4 regions of the Streptomyces sp. NPDC002057 genome follow, and region 2 is predicted to be linked to each of the others. Evidence: riboswitches for the same ligand, from Rfam matches in the RefSeq annotation. Region 2 holds a riboswitch; each other region holds the start of a gene.

What was found. Region 2 has a riboswitch for cobalamin ahead of ABT129_RS32910 (CoA-acylating methylmalonate-semialdehyde dehydrogenase). Riboswitches for the same ligand answer to the same signal wherever they lie in the genome.
Region 1: another riboswitch for cobalamin. It lies ahead of ABT129_RS01955 (ribonucleoside-diphosphate reductase subunit alpha); the one in region 2 lies ahead of ABT129_RS32910 (CoA-acylating methylmalonate-semialdehyde dehydrogenase).
Region 3: another riboswitch for cobalamin. It lies ahead of ABT129_RS32400 (5-methyltetrahydropteroyltriglutamate--homocysteine S-methyltransferase); the one in region 2 lies ahead of ABT129_RS32910 (CoA-acylating methylmalonate-semialdehyde dehydrogenase).
Region 4: another riboswitch for cobalamin. It lies ahead of ABT129_RS04860 (cobalamin biosynthesis protein); the one in region 2 lies ahead of ABT129_RS32910 (CoA-acylating methylmalonate-semialdehyde dehydrogenase).

The regions. Positions count from the first base shown of each region.
Region 1 covers NZ_JBEOXR010000002.1:28,691-34,197, reverse strand. The annotation lists gene ABT129_RS01975 (LuxR C-terminal-related transcriptional regulator) at 1-699, shown strand, start outside; gene ABT129_RS01970 (DUF3311 domain-containing protein) at 946-1,200, shown strand; gene mctP (monocarboxylate uptake permease MctP) at 1,197-2,822, shown strand; gene ABT129_RS01960 (GNAT family N-acetyltransferase) at 2,919-3,419, shown strand; cobalamin riboswitch at 3,475-3,597, shown strand; gene ABT129_RS01955 (ribonucleoside-diphosphate reductase subunit alpha) at 3,730-5,507, shown strand, end outside.
Region 2 covers NZ_JBEOXR010000061.1:40,721-46,227, forward strand. The annotation lists gene ABT129_RS32905 (acyl-CoA dehydrogenase family protein) at 1-670, opposite strand, end outside; gene ABT129_RS32910 (CoA-acylating methylmalonate-semialdehyde dehydrogenase) at 667-2,166, opposite strand; cobalamin riboswitch at 2,383-2,558, opposite strand; gene ABT129_RS32915 (short-chain fatty acyl-CoA regulator family protein) at 2,647-4,053, opposite strand; gene aceA (isocitrate lyase) at 4,452-5,507, shown strand, end outside.
Region 3 covers NZ_JBEOXR010000059.1:30,436-35,942, reverse strand. The annotation lists gene folP (dihydropteroate synthase) at 1-467, opposite strand, end outside; gene ABT129_RS32405 (hypothetical protein) at 464-886, opposite strand; partial or broken gene ABT129_RS32400 (5-methyltetrahydropteroyltriglutamate--homocysteine S-methyltransferase) at 900-1,772, opposite strand; cobalamin riboswitch at 1,938-2,156, opposite strand; gene ABT129_RS32395 (short-chain fatty acyl-CoA regulator family protein) at 2,199-3,629, opposite strand; gene ABT129_RS32390 (MmgE/PrpD family protein) at 3,811-5,331, shown strand; gene prpB (methylisocitrate lyase) at 5,331-5,507, shown strand, end outside.
Region 4 covers NZ_JBEOXR010000004.1:30,400-35,906, reverse strand. The annotation lists gene ABT129_RS04865 (cobyric acid synthase) at 1-1,076, opposite strand, end outside; gene ABT129_RS04860 (cobalamin biosynthesis protein) at 1,073-2,044, opposite strand; cobalamin riboswitch at 2,077-2,219, opposite strand; gene ABT129_RS04855 (hypothetical protein) at 2,346-2,567, opposite strand; gene ABT129_RS04850 (inorganic phosphate transporter) at 2,580-3,848, opposite strand; gene ABT129_RS04845 (alpha/beta hydrolase) at 4,256-5,383, shown strand; gene ABT129_RS04840 (hypothetical protein) at 5,462-5,507, shown strand, end outside.

The DNA of each region.
Region 1 (5,507 bases), on a different contig from region 2:
GTGGCCGACATCCTCGCCACGTACGCCGACCGGACCGACGGATCGGCGCGGCACGACGTCGTGCACCGGGTCGTGGGCCTGGAGAACGTCCGCGAACGCCTGGAGGACCTCGCCGCGAACGCCCGCACGGAGTGCCTCTCGCTGCTCCCGGGCGGGGCGCAGCTCCCCGACACGATGGACGCGAGCCAGCCGCTCGACCAGCTCGCCCTGGAGCGCGGGGTACGGATCCGGTCCATCTACCAGGAGAGCTTCCGCAACGACCCGCCGACCGTCGAGTACGTGCGCTGGTACTGCGATCTGGGCGGCCAGGCCCGGACGGTGCCCGTGGTCCCGATGCTCATGGTGATCGTCGACCGCGAGGCCGCGCTGGTCCCGGTCGACCCGGAGGACGGCCGCGCGGGCGCCCTGGAGGTGCGCAGCCCCGGCCTGGTGCACGCGCTCGTGGTGCTCTTCGACCGGCTGTGGGACGGCGGCACCCCCTTCGGCGAGGCCCCGCGCCGGGACGAGCACGCCCTCTCCCCGCAGGAGCGGGAGTTGCTCATGCTGCTCGGCATCGGGTGCACGGACGACATCGCCGCCCGGCGGCTCGGCGTCTCCCTGCGGACCGTGCGCCGGATGAGCTCGGAGCTGATGAACCGGCTCGGCGCGCGCAGCCGTTTCGAGGCGGGGGTGCGGGCCGCCAAGGAGGGCTGGCTCTGAGCGGCGCCCGCCCTCGCGCACCACCCTCTCCACCACCGCTCCACCACCCCTCCATCGACCCTCCACGGGCGGTCCCGACCATCGCGCGACCACCGCCCGGCCATCGTCCGACCACCGCGCCGTCCCCGGACCGTCGCACCTGGGGCGGAGTCCCATCCGTTATACGGACGGGGGTTCCGTGGAGCCCATGCGTCCCCTAGATTTCCCCACCATTACCGAGGTGATCAGTAAGGGGACGGAATCGCCATGTCAGAAGCGGCACAAGGGAAACAACCCACCATCACACCCCTGAGGGTGGTGATCGCGCTCTGTCTGTTCGCGCCCTTCGTGGCGATGCTCTGGGTGAGCTCGTACGCGAAGACCGAACCGCTCTTCGCGGGCATCCCGTTCTTCTACTGGTACCAGATGCTCTGGGTGCTGATCTCGACCGTGCTCACCATGGTCGCGTACAAGCTGTGGCAGCTGGACCAGCGCGGCCGCAAGGGAGGTGACGCGCGATGAAGGACGGCGTGAACGGCGTCGCACTCGCCGTGTTCATCTTCTTCTTCCTGGCCGTCACGGTCATGGGATTCCTCGCCTCGCGCTGGCGCAGGGCCGAGAACGAGAACAGCCTGGACGAATGGGGCCTGGGCGGCCGGTCGTTCGGCACCTGGGTGACCTGGTTCCTGCTCGGCGGCGACCTCTACACCGCGTACACCTTCGTCGCCGTCCCGGCGGCCATCTACGCGGCGGGCGCGGCCGGCTTCTTCGCCGTGCCGTACACGATCCTCGTGTACCCGCTGATCTTCACCTTCCTGCCGCGCCTCTGGTCGGTCTCCCACAAGCACGGATACGTCACCACCTCGGACTTCGTGCGCGGCCGGTTCGGTTCCAAGGGCCTCTCCCTCGCGGTGGCGGTCACCGGCATCCTCGCCACCATGCCGTACATCGCGCTCCAGCTCGTCGGCATCCAGGCCGTCCTGGACGTGATGGGCGTCGGCGGCGGCGAGACCACCCACTGGTTCATCAAGGACCTGCCGCTGCTCATCGCCTTCGGTGTCCTCGCGGCGTACACCTACTCCTCGGGTCTGCGCGCCCCGGCGCTCATCGCCTTCGTCAAGGACACCCTGATCTACATCGTCATCGCGGTGGCGATCATCTACATCCCGATCAAGCTGGGCGGCTTCGACGAGATCTTCGCCAAGGCGGGCGAGGCGTACGCGCAGACCAACCCGGCGACCGACAAGCCGCGCGGCGCGCTCGTCCCCGGCGAGGCCGGCCAGTGGACGTACGCGACGCTGGCGCTCGGCTCGGCGCTCGCGCTCTTCATGTACCCGCACTCCATCACGGCGACGCTGTCGTCCCGGAGCCGTGAGGTCATCCGCCGCAACACCACGATCCTGCCGCTGTACTCGCTGATGCTGGGCCTGCTCGCGCTGCTCGGCTTCATGGCGATCGCCGCCGGCATCCAGGTGAAGAACGGCCAGCTCGCCATCCCGCAGCTCTTCGAGACGATGTTCCCCGACTGGTTCGCGGGCGTGGCCTTCGCCGCGATCGGCATCGGCGCGCTCGTCCCCGCCGCGATCATGTCGATCGCCGCGGCCAACCTCTTCACCCGCAACATCTACAAGGACTTCATCAAACCGGACGCGACCCCGGCCCAGGAGACCAAGGTCTCCAAGCTGGTCTCGCTCCTGGTGAAGGTCGGCGCGCTCGCCTTCGTCCTCACCATGGACAAGACGGTCGCGATCAACTTCCAGCTGCTCGGTGGCATCTGGATCCTGCAGACCTTCCCGGCGCTCGTCGGCGGTCTCTTCACCCGCTGGTTCCACCGCTGGGCGCTGCTCGCCGGCTGGGCCGTCGGCATGCTCTACGGCACGGTCGCCGCGTACGGGGTGGCCAGCCCGACCCAGAAGCACTTCGGCGGCTCCTCCGCCGAGATCCCGGGCATCGGCGAGATCGGCTACATCGGCCTCACCGCCTTCGTCCTCAACCTGGTCGTCACGGTCGTCCTGACCTTCGTCCTCAAGGCCGTCAACGCCCCCGACGGCGTCGACGAGACCTCCCCGGAGGACTACACGGCCGACGCCGGCGACGCCGGGGTCAGCACGAAGGTCCCGAAGGTCGGCGCCGAGACCCACTGACCCGACGGCCGGAGACGGCCGCCGGACCCGCGAAAGGCCGCCCCGTCTCCTCCCGGAGGCGGGGCGGCCTTCGCCGTCCCCAGGCACACTGCCCTCATGGACTTCACCATCAGGGCGGTACGGCCCGAGGAGTACGAGGCGCTCGGCGAGCTCACCGCGGGGACCTATCTGAACGACGGGCTGTTGAAGCACGGGGCCGAGGACTCGTACCTGAACGTGCTGCGCGACACCGCCCGGCGCGCCCGCGAGAGCGAGGTGCTCGTCGCCGAGGACGGTGACGGGCTGCTCCTCGGCGGCGTGACCTTCGCCACGGGCGACACCCCGTGGGCGGACATCGCCGTCACCGGCGAGGCCGAGTTCCGCATGCTCGTCGTCGCCCGCGAGGCGCGCGGCCGAGGCGTCGGAGAGGCCCTCGTGAGGGCCTGCGTCGAGCGCGCCCGGGCCCTCCCCGGCTGTGCCCGCCTGGTGCTCTCCACGGACGCCTCGATGGTCTCGGCGCACCGGATATACGAACGCCTGGGCTTCGTCCGCACCCCGCACCGGGACTGGGAACCGATCCCCGATCACTCTCTGCGCACCTACGCCCTGGAGTTCTGAGTCCACGGCGCGACACAACATGTGGGGGGTTCCGCAAGCGACGCCCCCCACATGTATGCTCGACCTCGCTGTCGACGCAGGGGAATCCGGCGCGAATCCGGAACTGTCCCGCAACGGTGTGCTTCGTGCGGTTTCGTACGGGGTGAGTCCGAAGACCTGCCGGCAGCGCACCCGGTCCGTCCGTTTCGGGTGCCAATGACTTCCGGGCCCCGCGGAGTGGGCCGGTGGACACAGCGCGTCCGGCGTCCGGACCCCCGCGTGCCCGCCTCCCCCCGCCGCGGCCCCGAGCCGAGCGAGGGAGAGCCCCCACGTGACCATCGCGCCCGCCGATCCGGCTTCGGCCGAGGCTTCCGCGGTCGAGAGCGACGGCCCCGGGACCGTGCTGCTGCGGACCCTGACCGACCTCACCGCCGATCTCCCCGACACCGACCCCGGCAAGGTCGCCGCCGCCGCGCTCCGCGGCCGCAGCGCCTCGTCGGACGAGGCGGAACTGCGCGAGCTGGCCACCGAGGCGGCCGCCGGCCTGATCGCCGACGACCCGGCGTACTCCCGGCTCGCCGCCCGGCTCCTGACGATCACCATCGCCGACGAGGCCGCGAGCCAGGGCTCGTTCTCCTTCTCCGCCTCCGTCGCCGTCGGCCACCACGAGGGCCTGATCGCCGACCGCACCGCCGCGTTCGTGACGCGGCACGCGGACCGCCTCGACGCGACGATCGACGCGGCCGGCGACGACCGCTTCGGCTACTTCGGCCTGCGCACCCTCTACTCGCGCTACCTGCTGCGCCACCCGATCACCCGCAAGGTGGTCGAGACCCCGCAGCACTTCATGCTGCGCGTGGCCTGCGGGCTCGCCGAGGACGACAGCGTCCGCGCGCTCGACGAGGTCGCCGCGCTGTACGGCCTGATGAGCCGGCTCGACTACCTGCCGTCCTCCCCCACGCTGTTCAACTCCGGCACCCGCCACCCGCAGATGTCCTCCTGCTACCTCCTGGACTCCCCGCTGGACGAGCTGGACTCCATCTACGACCGCTACCACCAGGTGGCGCGGCTCTCGAAGCACGCGGGCGGCATCGGCCTCTCGTACTCCCGCATCCGCGCCCGCGGTTCGCTGATCCGCGGCACCAACGGCCACTCCAACGGCATCGTTCCGTTCCTGAAGACCCTCGACGCCTCCGTCGCCGCGGTCAACCAGGGCGGCCGCCGCAAGGGCGCCGCCGCCGTCTACCTGGAGACCTGGCACGCGGACATCGAGGAGTTCCTGGAGCTCCGCGACAACACCGGCGAGGACCAGCGCCGTACGCACAACCTGAACCTGGCGCACTGGATCCCGGACGAGTTCATGCGCCGCGTCAACGCGGACGCCGACTGGTCGCTGTTCTCCCCGGCGGACGTGCCCGAGCTGGTCGACCTGTGGGGCGACGAGTTCGACGCCGCCTACCGCAAGGCCGAGGAGGCGGGCCTGGCCCGCAAGACGATGCCGGCCCGCGACCTGTACGGCCGGATGATGCGGACCCTGGCCCAGACCGGCAACGGCTGGATGACCTTCAAGGACGCCTCGAACCGGACGGCCAACCAGACCGCCGAGCCCGGCCACACCGTCCACTCCTCGAACCTCTGCACCGAGATCCTGGAGGTCACCGACGACGGCGAGACCGCGGTCTGCAACCTGGGCTCGGTCAACCTCGGCGCCTTCGTGGTCGGTTCGGACATCGACTGGGAGCGGCTCGACGCCACCGTGCGCACGGCCGTCACCTTCCTCGACCGCGTCGTCGACATCAACTTCTACCCGACCGAGCAGGCGGGCAACTCCAACGCCCGCTGGCGGCCGGTGGGCCTGGGCGCGATGGGCCTCCAGGACGTCTTCTTCCAGCTGAAGCTGCCGTTCGACTCCCCCGAGGCGCGCGCGCTCTCCACCCGGATCGCCGAGCGCATCATGCTCGCCGCGTACGAGGCCTCCGCCGACCTCGCCGAGCGCAACGGGCCGGTCCCCGCCTGGGACAAGACCCGCGCCGCCCGCGGTGTCCTGCACCCGGACCACTACGACGTCGAGCTCAACTGGCCGGAGCGCTGGGCCGCGCTGCGCGAGCG
Region 2 (5,507 bases):
CGGGGACGCGCACGCCGTCGAGGACGACCTGGCGGGTGGGCTGCGCGTTCCACCCCATCTTCTGTTCGTTCGGGCCGAAGGAGAGCCCGGGGTCGTCCCGTTCGACGACGAAGGCCGAGATGCCGGCTGCTCCGTCGCCGCCCGTGCGCGCCATGACGATGTACACGCCGGCGGCGCCTGCGCCGGAGATGAACTGCTTGACGCCGGTGAGCAGGTAGGAGTCGCCGTCGCGTACGGCCCGGGTGCGCAGGGCGGCGGCGTCGGAGCCCGCTCCCGGTTCGGTCAGGCAGTAGCTGCCCAGGGTCTCGGCGGCGCAGAGGCCGGGCAGCCAGCGGGCGCGCTGGTCGTCGTCGCCGTACCGGTCGATCATCCAGGCGACCATGTTGTGGATGGAGAGGTAGCCGGCGATGGAGGGGCAGCCGGTGGCGAGCACCTCGAAGACCAGGGCGCCGTCGGTGCGGGTCAGGCCGGAGCCGCCGTGCTCCTCCCGTACGTAGACGCCGGCGAGGCCGAGACCGGCGGCGCGGCGCAGGACGTCGACGGGGAAGTGCTTGTCGCGGTCCCAGGCGACGGAGTGGGGGGCGAGGTGTTCCTGGGCGAAGTCGAGGGTGACCTCGGCGAGGGCCAGCTCGTCCTTGGTGAGGTGCGTGGTCGTGGTCACGGCGCTCAGCCCATCGTCGGCATGGTGAAGCTCGCGCCCTCCTTGACCCCGGAGGGCCAGCGGGAGGTCACGGTCTTCGTGCGGGTGTAGAAGCGGATGGCGTCGGGACCGTGCTGGTTGAGGTCGCCGAATCCGGAGCGCTTCCAGCCGCCGAAGGTGTGGTAGGCGACGGGGACCGGGATGGGGACGTTGACGCCGACCATGCCGGTGTTCACCCGGCGGGTGAAGTCGCGGGCGGTGTCGCCGTCGCGGGTGAAGATCGCGACTCCGTTGCCGTACGGGTGCTCGCTCGGCAGCCGCAGGGCCTCCTCGTAGTCGGCGGCGCGCACCACGCAGAGGACGGGGCCGAAGATCTCCTCCTGGTAGACGCGCATGGCGGGGGTGACGCGGTCGAAGAGGGTGGCTCCGGCGAAGAAGCCGTTCTCGTGGCCGGGAAGCGTGAAGTCCCGCCCGTCGACGACGAGTTCGGCGCCCTCCTCGACGCCGGTGTCCACGTACCCGCGGACGCGGTCGAGGGCGTCGCGGCTGACCAGGGGGCCGAAGTCGGCGGCGGGGTCGTCGGAGCGGCCGATGCGGAGGGTGGCGATGCGGGCCTCGAGAGCGGCGACGAGCGCGTCGGCGGTCTCCTCCCCCACGGGCACGGCCACGGAGATCGCCATGCAGCGTTCGCCGGCGGAGCCGTATCCGGCGCCGATGAGGGCGTCGACGGCCTGGTCGAGGTCGGCGTCCGGCATGACGATCATGTGGTTCTTCGCGCCGCCGAAGCACTGGGCGCGCTTGCCGTGGGCGGCGGCGGTGGAGTAGACGTGCGCGGCGATCGGGGTGGATCCGACGAAGCCGAGGGCCTGGACGCGGGGGTCTTCGAGGAGGACGTCGACGGCTTCCCTGTCTCCGTTGACGACGTTGAGGACGCCGGGCGGCAGTCCGGCCTCCAGGAAGAGTTCGGCGAGCCTGAGCGGGACGGAGGGGTCGCGCTCGGAGGGCTTGAGGATGAAGGAGTTTCCACAGGCCAGGGCGGGTGCGGCCTTCCACAGCGGGATCATCGCGGGGAAGTTGAACGGGGTGATGCCGGCGACCACGCCGAGCGGGGCGCGCAGCGAGTGGACGTCGATGCCGGTGCCGGCGCTGTCGGTGAACTCGCCCTTGAGGAGGTGCGGGATCCCGGCGGCGAACTCGACCACCTCCAGGCCGCGTTGGAGGTCACCGTGGGCGTCGGAGACGGTCTTGCCGTGCTCGGCCGAGAGCAGGCGGGCGAGTTCCTCGCGCTCGCCCTCGACCAACTGGAGGAAACGCAGCAGGACTCGGGCGCGCCGCTGCGGGTTCCAGGCGGCCCACTCCAGCTGCGCGGTGGCGGCGTCGGCGATCGCGGCCCGTACCTCCTCGCGGTCGGCGAGGGGCACGCGCGCCTGGACGGCGCCGGTGTTCGGGTCGTACACGTCGGCGAAGTTCCCGGAGGTGCCGGGGGTGCGCTTGCCGCCGATGAAGTGGGTGAGTTCACGGACCATGGAAGCCTGCTCTCGTCAGGTGAGATCCGGGGATGGCACGGCGGAGCCGCGCGACGGCACCGGTCGGGTGCGGGCGCGGGGGACCGTCGTGGGACGCGTCAGCGGAGGGATCGCCGAAGGCCGGGGACGCCGCTGGGGGCGTCCGTGCTTCGCGCGTGATCACCTGGGTCGCGGGTACGGACCGGTGCCATGCGTGTCTGCTCCATCCTCGTGGACAACACGGAACAACCCGCGGCCGGTATCCTGACTCCCGGATCCCCGCACGCGCCTCGGCCTTCCCGGCGAATCCCTTCGCCCGTGGCCTGTCGTGAAAGCGCGCACTCCCCGGTCACAGTGGCGGGACCGTGCCGGATTCACACCGGCTTCCCTGCACCGCGGACCTTGTGGCAGGACGATATAGTTGGACGTCCTAGTAAGTCCACCCCCCACCCCGCGTCGGCCCCCTGGAACCGGGGCACTTGCGGGGGCGCTCCGCCGGGGTCAGCGCTGCGGGTCGTCGACGGGATAGGGCACGAACGTGCTGGTGTTCTGGTCGATCCTCAGCGGACGCCCGAGGGGCGGGGCCGCGCGCTGGGGGCAGTCGAGCCGTTCGCAGACGCGGCAGCCCATCCCGATCGGGGTGGCGGCGGCGACGCTGTCCAGGTCGAGGCCCTGGGAGTACACGAGCCGGTGGGCGTGCCGGATCTCGCAGCCGAGGCCGATGGCGAAGGTCTTGCCGGGCCTGCCCCAGCCGCCGCGGTGCCGGGTGACCGCGCGAGCCGTCCACAGGTAGCGCTGTCCGTCGGGCATCCGCACGACCTGGACGTGGATGCGTCCGGGCGCGGCGAACGACTCGTAGACGTTCCAGAGCGGGCAGGTGCCGCCGCCGCGCGAGAAGTGGAATCCGGTGGCGGACTGGCGCTTGGACATGTTGCCGGCGCGGTCGACGCGGACGAAGGAGAAGGGCACGCCGCGCAGGCGGGGCCGCTGCAGCGTGCTGAGCCGGTGGCAGACCGTCTCGTGGCCGAGTCCGAACCGGTCGGTCAGCCGCTCGATGTCGTACCGGACCTCCTCGGCCGCCGCGTGGAACGCGGTGTACGGCAGGATCAGGGCGGCGGCGAAGTAGTTGGCGATGCCGATGCGGGTCAGCCGGTGCGCGGGGCCGCCGGGCGGGAAGTCCTCGGCCGCCTGCCGGTCGAGGCCGTCCCCGTACTCCAGGAGGGCGAGCTGGGTGGCCATCCGGAAGGCCCGCTGGCCGGGGCGCAGGAGCGCCGACAGGTGGAGCGTGCGGGTGGACGCGTCGTAGTGGTGGAGGCGTTCGTCGCCCTCGGCCGACAGACGGACGCCGTGACGGTCGGCGAGCCGGGCCGTCAGGGTCCTGACGACGTCACCGGGCCGGATGCCGATCTCCGTCGCGAGGGCCTCGGCGGCGCGGTCGGTCTCGTCGAGGTAGTTCTGCCGGCGGTAGAAGAAGTCGCGGATCTCCTCGTGCGGGGAGCGCGGCAGCTCGGGGTCGGCGCCCCGGGGGTCCGCCGCGTCGGCGAGCCGTTCGGAGAGCTGGTGGTTGCGCCGGCCGAGCCCGACCAGGACCTGGGCGACGTCGGGCATCCGGGAGGCGAGGTCGGCCAGGTCGGAGGCGGAGACGCGGGCGGCGGCGAGCTCCCCGGCGAGCGCCTCCCGCAGGTCGGCGATGAGGCGGCTGGTGTCGCGCTCGGAGAAGAAGCCGGGGTCGACGCCGAAGGTCTCGGTCAGCCGGAGCAGCACGGGCACGGTGAGCGGTCGGGCGTCGTGCTCCATCTGGTTGAGGTAGCTCGGGGAGATCGCCAGGGAGCGGGCCAGTTCGGCCTGGCTCATCCGGCGCTCCTCGCGCAGCCGCCGCAGCCGCGCTCCCGCGTAGGTCTTGCTCACCCGCGTCCTCCCGCTCTCCCGGCGCCCGGGCCCTCGGTCCCGCGCCAGGTCAGCGTACGCGGGAAAGGCCCCTCCCCTCCCTTAACAAACTTGGCAAAAGAGAGCCGGAAGATTGGCGAAAGTTGGCAGACGTCCACGATTGATGACACCCAGTGCCAGTGCCAGAGTCTGAGTGCGGCCCGCCGGATCCGGTAGGTCCAGGCCGGACCCGGGGACCGATTCACGCCCTGATCTCGGCAACCCCGGCATGACGCGACCTGCAGCGGCGAGATTGCTCACCTCCGCTTGGTCCGGACACCGGCGGTCCGCACCCCCTATCGAGACACGCAGTGCCACACCCGCACGAGGAACCGTGCGGGCTTGGCAGACGCGGCAGATCCAAGGAGACGGTGACGGTCATGGCAGACGCGAGGACGCAGGCGGCCGAGGAGCTGGCACGGCGCTGGGCCACCGACCCGCGCTGGAAGGGCATCGAGCGCACCTACGGCGCCGAGGACGTGGTGCGTCTCTCGGGCAGCGTCCGTGAGGAGCACACCCTCGCCCGGCGCGGCGCCGAGCGGCTGTGGCGGCAGCTGCACGAGCGGGACTACATCCACGCCCTCGGCGCGCTGACCGGCGGCCAGGCCGTGCAGCAGGTCCGGGCCGGCCTCCAGGCCATCTACCTGTCGGGCTGGCAGGTCGCCGCCGACGCCAACCAGGCCGGGCACACGTACCCCGACCAGAGCCTCTACCCGGTCAACTCCGTTCCGCAGGTGGTCCGCCGGATCAACAACGCCCTGCTGCGCGCCGACCAGATCGCCACCGCCGAGGGCACCCCGGCTGACGAGGGCATCGACTGGCTGGCCCCGATCGTCGCCGACGCCGAGGCGGGGTTCGGCGGCCCGCTGAACGCCTTCGAGCTCACCAAGGCCATGATCGCGGCCGGTGCGGCCGGCATCCACTACGAGGACCAGCTCGCCTCGGAGAAGAAGTGCGGCCACCTCGGCGGCAAGGTCCTCGTGCCGACCGCCCAGCACATCCGCACCCTCAACGCGGCCCGGCTCGCCGCCGACATCGCCGACACCCCGACCCTGATCATCGCCCGTACGGACGCCCTCGCCGCGAACCTCATCACCAGCGACGTGGACGAGCGCGACGCGCGGTTCGTCACCGGCGAGCGCACCGCCGAGGGCTTCTACCGGGTGGAGAACGGGATGGCGCCGGTCATCGCCCGCGGCCTCGCCTACGCCCCGTACGCCGACCTCATCTGGGTGGAGACCGGCACCCCGGACCTGGCCCAGGCCCGCGAGTTCGCCGAGGCCATCCACGCCGAGCACCCGGACCAGATGCTGGCGTACAACTGCTCGCCGTCCTTCAACTGGAAGGCGGCCCTGGACGACGACCAGATCGCCAAGTTCCAGCGCGAGCTGGGCGCCATGGGCTACCGCTTCCAGTTCATCACCCTGGCCGGCTTC
Region 3 (5,507 bases), on a different contig from region 2:
CGCCAATGCATCACCACGAAGGGAACGCCGCCGGCCGCGACGGCCGGAACCATCGCGGGGTCCGCCAGACCCCCGCTGACGTCGTTGACGAGAGCCGCGCCCGCGTCGATCGCCCGCGCGGCGACCGAGGCGCGCATGGTGTCGACGGAGACGACGACCCCTTCGGCGGTCAGGGCCCGGACCACGGGTACCCCCCGTCTCAGCTCTTCGTCCTCGTCGACCCGGGTGGCGCCCGGCCGCGTCGACTCGCCGCCGACGTCGACCAGGTCGGCGCCCCCGGCCACGAGGTCCAGGCCGTGAGTGACCGCCGTCGTCGTGTCGAACCAACGGCCGCCGTCGGAGAAGGAGTCGGGGGTCACGTTCACCACGCCCATGACCGCGCACCGGCCCCAGTCCGGGAGACCGGCGACAGCGCCGCCTTGGCCGACGGCGCCCGGTGCGCCGGCCGGCGCCGCAGGCGGAGTCATGACGGGACCGCCGTCCGGGAAATGAGGTGCCGGCGGTATGCCTCGGTCGTCAGGAAGGGCGGCAACTCGTCAGAGAGGAAGGCCCGTTCGAGGAACTCACGAGCCTCCATCAGTGGCCGGCCGGGGTGCGCGCGGTCCGACGACGTGCACTCGGTGTCGATCAGCTCGCGGAGTTCAGCGGAGGTGACCATCCGCTGCCTGCGCCACTGCCAGAGCCGGGCGCGGGCGGGCTCAGCGGCCGCCGTGCCTTCCCGCGGCCCGTCGGCGACGGCGCCCCGTCCCCGCAGCCAGGCGGCGGAGTACTCCAGAGCGAGAGCCACGGTGGAACGGATCTGGGCACTCGGCGGGGGAGACCCGGGGCGTCGTACGGCCAACAGGTCGACGGCACGTACCCGTGTGTCGCCGAGGGTGCGGTGCATCTGGTGCGGGTGCTCCGGGCAGGCCGCCGGCGGCGGCGAGGTCTTCGAGGTTGCCCTCGGCGCGCTCGGTGAAGTCGAGGGCGAGGCGTCGACGGGAGCGGCGGCGAGTACGGGGAGGGCGTCGCCGAGCCGGTCGAAGTAGGAGGCGACGAGCAGCTTGGGCCGGTCGGTGAGCGCGCCGAGGTCGCGGTAGGCGCGCGCGGCGGCGTTCAGATCGGCGGGCGTGCGGTCCTGCGCCAGGGCGGGCTCGTCGAGCTGCACCCACTCGGCGCCCGCGGCGCGGAGATCGGCGAGGACCTCCGCGTACACGGGCAGCAGCCGGTCCAGGAGGGTCAGCGGCTCGAAGTCGGCTGCGACGCCGGGGGCGGGCTTGGCGAGCAGGAGGTAGGTGAGGGGGCCGACGAGGACCGGGCGGGCGGTGTGTCCGAGTGCCAGGGCCTCCTGCAGCTCGGCGACCTGCTTGCGGGAGTCGGCGGTGAAGACGGTGTCGGGTCCGAGCCAGGGCACCAGGTAGTGGTAGTTGGTGTCGAACCACTTGGTCATCTCCAGCGGTGCGATGTCCCGGGTGCCGGGCCATCGCGAAGTACCCGTCGAGCGGGTCCGCCTCGACGGCCGCACGGTGCCGCTCGGGGATCGCGCCGACCATCACACTGGTGTCCAGGACGTGGTCGTAGTACGAGAAGTCACCGGTCGGGACCTCGTGGATACCGGCGTCGGTCAGCTGCTGCCGGTTCGACCGGCGCAGGTCGGCGGCAGTCCGCTGGAGGGCATCCGCGGTGACGCGGCCCTTCCAGTAGCCCTCGACGGCCTTCTTCAGTTCGCGGTTCTGACCCTGGCGGGGGTAGCCGTACACGGTGGCTCGTGCTGCCGCGGGCTTCGCTGTCACGGAACTCTCCTTCGCGAGATGTGTCCAGAACACCCCGGAACCGGGACATGGACGCGAAGGAACGCCAGAACGCGCGAAGCACGTCGCGAGAGTAATCCGCACGTGCCACTCGTCGTGTACGCCGACCCGCCCACGAGGTCACCGGAATGTCCGCGCGCGGAATCGTCCGCGTGCGGGCAACGGGCAGGTCTTCGGACTCGCGGGCACGCCCTCTCGTGGAGGACACCTACTGGCCGTCGCTTCCCAGGACCGTTCTCCGGTCCCAGTGCGTATGACGGCGGTCGTTCCCGCTCACCGCTGCGGGGCAGTCCCGGATTCCCACCGGGTTCCCTCTTACGACGTCTCCTGCCACCAGCGAAGTCCACCATTCAGACCCGAAAATGAGACGAATGTGTGGCCACGCCGCCGGGCGCGGGCCCCTCGGTGTCAGAGCTCGCCGACCACCGGGTACGGGACGTGGGTACGCCGGTCGGGGTCAACGGCGAGGACGCCGCCGGCCGGGGGCCGTGCCCGCTGGGCGCAGTCCTGCCGTTCGCAGATCCGGCAGCCCAGGCCGATGGGGGTGGTGCCGCGCGGATCATCGAGCGAGATGCCTTCCGCGTACACCATGCGTGGCGCGTGGCGCAGCTCGCAGCCGAGGGCGACGGCGAAGTCGGCCCGCGGGGCGTGGTGGCCGAATCCGCCGCGGGTGACCGTGCGCGCGATCCAGAAGTACTTCTTGCCGTCCGGCATTTCGGCAACCTGCGTGAGGATGCGTCCGGGTGCGGAGAAGGCCTCGTACACGGTCCACAGCGGGCAGGTCCCGCCCAGCCTGGAGAAGTGGAAGTCGGTGGCGGACTGCCGCTTGGAGATGTTGCCGGCGCGGTCGGCGCGGAGGAACGAGAAGGGGACGCCGCGGCGGTCCGTACGCTGCAGGGTGGACAGGCGGTGGCAGACGGTTTCGAAGCCGACGCCGAAGCGGGCCTGGAGCAGCTCGATGTCGTAGCGGAGCTTCTCGGCGGCAGTGTGGAATGCGGTGTACGGCATGAGGACCGCGCCGGCGAAGTAGTTGGCCAGACCGATCCTGGCCAGGCCCTCCGCCTGGGACGAGGCCAGCCCCGCCGCTTCCACCAGCTCGTCCAGCAGCGGTCCGTGCTCCAGGAACGACAGCTGGGTGGCGAGTTGAAAGGCGCGCTGTCCTTCGCTGAGCCAGGGCGACAGCAGAAGCAGGCCTCTCTCGGCGTCGAACCGCCGGGCATCGGCGGACCTCTCCGGGCCCGCCTGGAGCACCTTGATGCCGTGCCCGACCGCGAGGCGATCGGCGAGCGCTTCCGCGGCGCGACCGGCCCGACCGATGCCCAGGGCCGCGGCGGTCGACTCGGCCTCCCTCTCGAGGGCGGCGAAGTGGTTGTGGTGGGCGTAGAAGAAGTCCCGCACCTCGTCGTGGGGTTCGGCGGGCAGCAGACCTGCGGTGTCCTCGGGTGAAGCCAGAGCCGCCACACGTTCGGAGGCGTCCCTGTACCGCTGGTGGAGGGCGACCAGGGCGCGTGCCACCTCCGGATGGTCACGGGCCACATCGGTGATCTCGTCCGACGGTACGGACGTGCCGCAGGCTTCGTCCCCCAGGGCCGCGCGCAGATCGGTCGCCAGACGCTCCTCGTCCGCCTCGGAGAAGAACTCCGGGTCGATGCCGAAGACCTCGGCGATACGCATCAGCACCGTCGCCGTCAGCGGGCGCCGGCTGTGCTCGATCTGATTCAGGTAGCTGGTGGACAGACCGAGAGCACGCGCCAGCTCCACCTGGTTCATCCCCCGCTCCCGGCGCAACCTGCGCAGCTTCGCGTGCGCGTAGATCTTCCGTCCGGCAGGCCGTCCCATGCGGATCACGCTCCCTTCGGCTCCCTCCTCTGCGAAGGTACCATCCGCAGATTTCGCAAGATTCGCCGATTCGCAGGTTCCCCATGGACGGATTACGCAATGTGGCCTCCTCGTTCCGAGCCCGCCGGAGAGGAAGACTCACCGGCGTACGCCCCGTCCACCGCACCCCGCGAGGAGTCCCGTGATCGACCACCAGGTACGCGTCCACCCCAGCGCCGACCGCCTGCCCCGCGAGGAGCAGCTCGCCTGGAAGCTGGCCGTCGTCGCCACCGGCACGCAGGAGGCGCCGGAGCTCGACCCCGAGGCGTCGGAGATGGTGATCAACCGCGTCATCGACAACGCGTCGGTCGCCGTCGCATCCCTCCGCCGCCGCCCCGTGGCGGTCGCCCGCGCCCAGGCCCTCGGCCACCGGACACCCGCGGGCGCGTCCGTCTTCGGCGTCGCGGGGGGTACGCGGGTGTCGCCGGAGTGGGCTGCCTGGGCCAACGGCACGGCCGTGCGGGAGCTGGACTTCCACGACACGTACCTGGCCGCGGACTACTCCCACCCCGGGGACAACATCCCGCCCCTACTGGCGGTCGCCCAGCACATCGGCGGCACGGGCGCCGACCTGCTGCGCGGCATCACCGCCGCCTACGAGATCCATGTCGCCCTGGTCAAGGGCGTCTGCCTGCACGCGCACCGCATCGACCACGTCGCCCACCTCAGCGCCGCCACCGCCGGCGGCATCGGGGCGATGCTGCGGCTGGACACCGCGACCGTGTACCAGGCCGTCCAGCAGGCCGTGCACACGACGACCGCGACCCGGCAGTCCCGCAAGGGCGAGATCTCCAGCTGGAAGGCGTTCGCGCCGGCCTTCGCCGGAAAGGCGGCGATCGAGGCGGTGGACCGCGCCATGCGCGGCGAGGGATCGCCCTCCCCGATCTACGAGGGCGAGGACGGGTTCCTCGCCTGGATGCTCGACGGTCCCGACGCCCGCTACACGGTCTCGCTCCCCGCGCCCGGCGACGCCCGCCGCGCGATCCTCGACACCTACACCAAGGAGCACTCGGCCGAGTACCAGGCCCAGGCGGTCATCGACCTCGCCCGGGGGCTGCGGGAGAGGACGGGACCGCTGGACAAGGTGCGCTCGATCGTCCTGCACACCAGCCACCACACCCACCACGTCATCGGTTCCGGCTCCGGCGACCCGCAGAAGTACGATCCGACCGCGAGCCGCGAGACCCTCGACCACTCGGTGCCGTACATCTTCGCCGTCGCCCTGGAGGACGGTGGCTGGCACCACGAGCGCTCGTACGCCCCGGAGCGCGCCCAGCGCCCCGCCACCGTCGAGCTGTGGCAGAAGATCTCCACCGTCGAGGACCCGGAGTGGACCCGCCGCTACCACGACCCCGACCCGGCCCGCCGGGCCTTCGGCGGGCGTGCGGTGATCACTCTGGTGGACGGCACGGTCGTCGAGGACGAACTGGCCGTCGCCGACGCCCATCCGGCCGGCGCCCGCCCCTTCGACCGCGCGGGCTACCAGGGCAAGTTCCGCACCCTGACCGAGGGCATCGTCACCCCCGAGGCACAGGACGACTTCCTGCGGACAGCGGATCGGCTGGAGGAACTCGGCGCGTCCGACCTGTCGGGTCTCTTCCCTGCCGTCGACACGAACGCCGTCGCCACGTACGACGCGACCCTGCCGAAGGGCCTGTTCTGATGCTGCACACGCACACCACCCCCGCCTCCCGGCGGCGGCACTTCCGCGAACAGCTCGCTTCCGGCCGGCTCCTGAAGATCCCGGGCGCGATCAACCCGTACTCGGCCAGGCTCATCCAGGAGGCCGGTTTCGACGCCGCGTACCTCTCGGGCGCGGTGCTCGCCGCCGACCTGGGA
Region 4 (5,507 bases), on a different contig from region 2:
CTCGACTCGACCTCGTCCTCGATCCGCTCGCCGAGCACCTGGAAGCCACCGCAGACGCCGAGCACCGGGCGGCCCTCGGCGGCGCGCCGGGCGAGCGCGTCGGCGAGGCCGCGTTCCCGCAGCCAGGCGAGGGCCTTGACCGTGCCGCGCGTGCCGGGCACGACGACGAGGTCCGCGTCGACGAGCTCCTCGGGCCGGTCGACGAACCGGACGACGACGCCCGGTTCGGCGGCCAGCGCGTCGACGTCCGTGAAGTTGGACATGAGGGGTACGGCGCAGACGGCGACCCGCAGCACGTCCGCGCCGACCGGCGGCGCCACGACCGACTCGCGGACGGTGCCGCGCAGCGAGACCCGGAGGCCGTCCTCCTCGTCGATGCCGAGCCCGTGCGCGTACGGCAGGACGCCGAAGGTCCGCCGCCCGGTCAGGTCGTACAGCATGTCGAGCCCGGGTTCGAGCAGGGTCACGTCGCCCCGGAACTTGTTCACGAGATATCCGGCGATCAGCTCCTGGTCCTCGGGCGCGAGCAGCGCCGTCGTCCCGAAGAACTGGGCGAAGACCCCGCCCCGGTCGATGTCCCCGACCACGACCACGGGCAGCCGCGCGGCCCGCGCTATGCCCATGTTCACGATGTCGGTGCGCCGCAGGTTGATCTCGGCCGGGCTGCCGGCCCCTTCGCAGATCACCGCGTCGTACGTGCTCCGCAGCTCCTCCAGGCAGGCCAGGACGGGCTCGAACAGCTCCTTCTGGCGCCCCCCGTGGTAGCCGCGCGCGCTGAGTTCGCCGACCGGCTTGCCCATCAGGACGACCTGGCTGGACCGGTCGCTGCCGGGCTTGAGCAGCACCGGGTTCATCAGCGCGGTCGGCTCGACGCGGGCGGCCTGCGCCTGCATGGCCTGGGCCCGCCCGATCTCGGCGCCCTCGCGGGTGACGAAGGAGTTGAGGGACATGTTCTGTCCCTTGAAGGGCGCGACCTTGACGCCCTGCCGGACCAGCCACCGGCAGATGCCGGCGGTGACGACGCTCTTGCCCGCGTCGGAGGTGGTCCCGGCGACGAGCAGTCCTCCGCCCCTCATGCGTTCCTCCGCTTCCGGGCCGCCAGGGCGCCGATGGTGATGCGGCCGCCCACACAGGCGACCAGGGTCAGCGCGGTCACCCGGCGCGAGAGGCCGACCGCCCGGTCGATGTCCGCGACCTCGACGGGCCGTCCCGTCCCGTTGAGCACCGGCCGGTGCTCGACCCGGCCGCCGTACGCCAGGGTCCCCCCGAGCCGTACGCCGAGCGCCCCCGCGAAGGAGGCCTCGACCGGGCCCGCGTTGGGGCTGGGGTGCTTCGCCGCGTCCGCGCGCCAGGCCCGTACGGCCCCGCGGGGGTTCCCGCCCGCGACGGTCGCGAGCGCGGCCGTCAGCCGGGCTCCGGGCCAGCCGGCCACGTCGTCGAGCCGGGCCGAGGCCCAGCCGAACCGGCGGTGGCGCGGCGACCTGTGGCCGACCATCGCGTCGAGGGTGTTGACGGCCCGGAAGCCGAGCAGGCCCGGCACGCCCGCGACCGCGCCCCAGAAGAGGGCGCCGACCACGGCGTCGGAGGTGTTCTCGGCGACCGACTCGACGACCGCGCGGGCCATCGCCGGTCCGTCGAGGGAGTGCGGGTCGCGGCCGCAGAGGTGCGGCAGCCGTTCCCGGGCCACCTCCAGGTCGCCGGCGGCCAGCGCCCCGCCGATCGCGCGTGCCTCCCGGCCCAGGGTCGTCCCGCCGACGACGGCCCAGACGGAGGCGGCGGTGAGGGCGGCGGCGGCGGCCGGCCGGTTCCGCACGGCCCGTGCGGCGAGCGCGCCCAGGGCGACGGTGGAGCCGGCGCAGACGGCGGTGTGGAGGGCGCCCCAGCCGCGGTGGTCGTGGTGGAGGCGCTCCTCGACGGCGGCGGCGGCCCGGCCGAACACGGCGACGGGGTGTCCGCGCCGGGGGTCGCCGACGAGCAGGTCGACGGCGAGGCCCGCGGCCGCGCCGTACGCGAACGCACCGGTGGTACTGCTGCGGCCGGGCATGGCGCTCTGTCCTCACTCAGGGTCCGCGCCCTGGATCGACGTGACCGGCGGCGAGAGTTCCTGACTCCCGGACCCTGGGGATCCGGTCACAGTGGCGGGACCGCGCCGGATTCGCACCGGACTTCCTCTGCTGCCGCCGTAATGGCCTCGGCAGTCCACCACGCCCCGAGAAGGGGCGTCAACTCACCCTTGACCTGCGACGGCGCACTGTGCGGAGCACCACAGAGAGGGCGGTGGACAGACGCGGGCCGGGCGGCCCGCACGGAGAGTGCGGGCCGCCCGGCCGGTGGAGCGTGGACCGTCAGACGACGATCAGGTAGATGCCGTAGGCCACGGCCGCGAGGCAGAGGCCGAAGCAGGTGTAGGCGCCGGTGCGGGCCAGGGCGGCGGAGTCACCGCGGGCGGCGGCCTCCTCCTGCTTGCCGAGGCCGACGATCCCGAGGGTGAAGAGGCCCACGAGGGCGACGGTCGCCACGAGGCTGACTCCGAAGACGGAGCCGAGGGCTGCCCAGTCGATCTTCATGTCGTTCGTTCCTTACACCGCTGCGGCGGGGGCCGGGGGAGCGGCCGGGTCCGTGGGGACCGGCGCCGGGATGGTGGTCTTGAGGTCCTCGTCCGCGACGGCGGCGACGGAACCGGCGGCCGGCGGCGGGGTGACGGCCGCGATGGCGGTGGTCACCACACCCGCGGGCTCGGCGTCGAGGTCGTCGTCGGTGACGTTGTTGTGGTCGACCGGCTTGCGGCGGGAGAGCGACCAGATGACGGCGGAGCCGACGACCAGCAGGACCGCGACGGCGGCGATGCCCCAGGGGCCCTGCTTGGTGAGGAACTCGGCGCCGGCGCCGACCAGACCCGCGGCGGGCAGGGTCAGACCCCAGGCGACGAACATCCGGGTGGCGGTCGACCAGCGGACGACACCGCCCTTGCGGCCGAGGCCGGCGCCCATCACGGCACCCGAGCAGGACTGGGTGGTGGAGAGCGAGAAGCCCAGGTGCGAGGAGGCCAGGATGACCGTCGCGGCGCTGGTCTGGGCGGCGAAGCCCTGCTGCGGCTGGAGGTCGGTGAGGCCCTTGCCCATGGTGCGGATGATGCGCCAGCCACCGAGGTAGGTGCCGAGGGCGATGGCGACACCGGCGGAGACGATGACCCACATCGGGGGGTTCGAGCCGGGGGCGACGACACCCTGGGTGACCAGGGCGAGGGTGATGATGCCCATCGTCTTCTGGGCGTCGTTGGTGCCGTGGGCGAGGGAGACGAGACCGGCGGAGGCGATCTGGCCGGCCCGGTAGCCCTTGGCCGTGGCCTTCGCCTCGGGGTTGGCCTTGATCTTGTACGTCAGCTTGGTGGCTGCCATCGCGGCGAGGCCGGCGACGAGCGGCGCGGCGATGGCCGGGATGAGGACCTTGGTGACGATGGTGGGGCCGTTCACGGCCGACCAGCCGGCCGACATGACCGCGGCGCCGATGAGGCCGCCGAAGAGGGCGTGGGAGGAGCTGGAAGGCAGGCCCAGCAGCCAGGTCAGCAGGTTCCACAGGATGGCGCCGACCAGCGCGGCGAAGATCACCTCTGTGCGGATGCCCTCTTCGTTGATGATCCCGCCGGAGATCGTCTTGGCGACCTCCACGGACAGGAACGCGCCGACGAGGTTCAGCACGGCGGACATGGCCACCGCCGTCTTCGGCTTGAGGGCACCGGTCGAGATGGTCGTGGCCATCGCGTTGGCGGTGTCGTGGAAACCGTTCGTGAAATCGAACACGAGAGCTGTCACGACCACAATGGCGAGCAGCAGCGTGATGTGTTCCATTTACCCAGGCAATCGTTTGACGTCAGTGGCGAGCCGAACGTAGGCAACCTGGGTGAACGGAAGGTGAACTGGGTCGGGCGGCGTGGTGTCCCTATCCGGTGTCGAGGCATTCCGCTTGACCGCCGGGCGGGCCGGGTGTCCACGATGCGGTCACCCCGCAACCCCGGGTAATCCGGGCCATCACAGGGCACGTGCGACCTGCCCCGGTTCCTCCTCCGCCACCCGGTTCCGCTCCCCGGACCGAACCATCCGACCGGGGGACCCCGCGGACGAGACCCATGTCACTCCAAGGAGGGGCTCGCGAGGCCCGGGGAGACCGCGCCCCGGCCCCCCTCCCTCCTCGTTCCCTCCCCCCCGCCCGGGTCCGTCCGGTGGCAGGCCGACCGCACCGTGCCGAGACTGGGAGCGTGCGCCCGGCTACAGCGACGGCAGCGGCCGTCACCACTCTGCTCGGTGTCGGCGCGGCCGTGATCGCGGCCGGCCGGTACGCCAGCGACGCCGCCCTCAGGGCGCCGTCCGGACGTCCCCTGCCCGGGGACCCACGACTCACCGTGCACGCCACCGGCCCCGAGCGGATCACCCTCACCCGCAGCCTCGCCTCGCTGCGCCCCGGCACCTACGGGATCGAGGGCCCCGGACTGCACGCCGTCGTCGGCCCCGTCCTCGACCGGGTCCCGCACACCGCCGACACCGTCGTGCGGCGCCTGGAACGGGTCGAGCTCGGGGTGCTCGGCCCCGGCGCCCGCGTCCGCTTCACGCCCCAGCTGCACATCGGCACGCCCATCAGCGCCCTCGGGCTCGCGCAGGAGGACGTCGAGATCCCCGGCGAGCTCGGCCCCCTGCCGGGCTGGCTGGTGGCGGCCCCCCGCACCACCTGGGTGATCGCCCTGCACGGCCTCGGCACGACCCGCGAGCAACCGCTGAACGTCGTCCCCTTCTACAACCACCGCAAGATCCCCGTCCTCGTCCCCGCCTACCGCGGCGACGAGGGCGCCCCCGCCTCCCCGGACGGCCTGGCCCACCTCGGCGACTCCGAGTGGCGCGATGTCGACGCGGCGATCCGCTACGCCGTCCGCCGGGGCGCCGCCAAGGTCGTCCTGCACGGCTGGGGAACCGGAGCCTCGATGGCCCTGCGCGCCGCCGCCGAGTCCGGGGTGCGCGACCGCATCAGCGGCCTGGTCCTCGACTCCCCGGTCCTCGACCAGGAGGCCACCCTCCGCAACCTCGCCGCCGCCCACCACGTCCCGGGACCCCTGCGGGCGCTCGCGGTCCGCGCGGCGCAGGGCAGGATCGGGCCCTACGGCGACCTGCTCCGCGACGCCTCCGAGCCCGGCGCCCTGCGCGTCCCCGTCCTCCTCTTCCACGGCCCGGACGACACCATCTCCCCCTGGGAGCCGTCCGTGGAACTCGCCGCCCGCCGCCCCGATCTGGTCACCCTCCAGACCGTGCGGCAGGCCCCGCACGCGGCGATGTGGAACGCCGACCCGATCCGCTACGAGGAAGCCCTCCGCCGCTTCCTCACCCCGCTCCTCTAGGACCCCCGCGGGGCCCGCCGGGGACGGGGCGGCCGATTCCGATTGGGCTTTCGGGCCGTCAGCGGGAAGACTGCCCCCGTGACGTCTCGAAAGCCCGATGAACCATTGGCGCGCAACTCCAGAC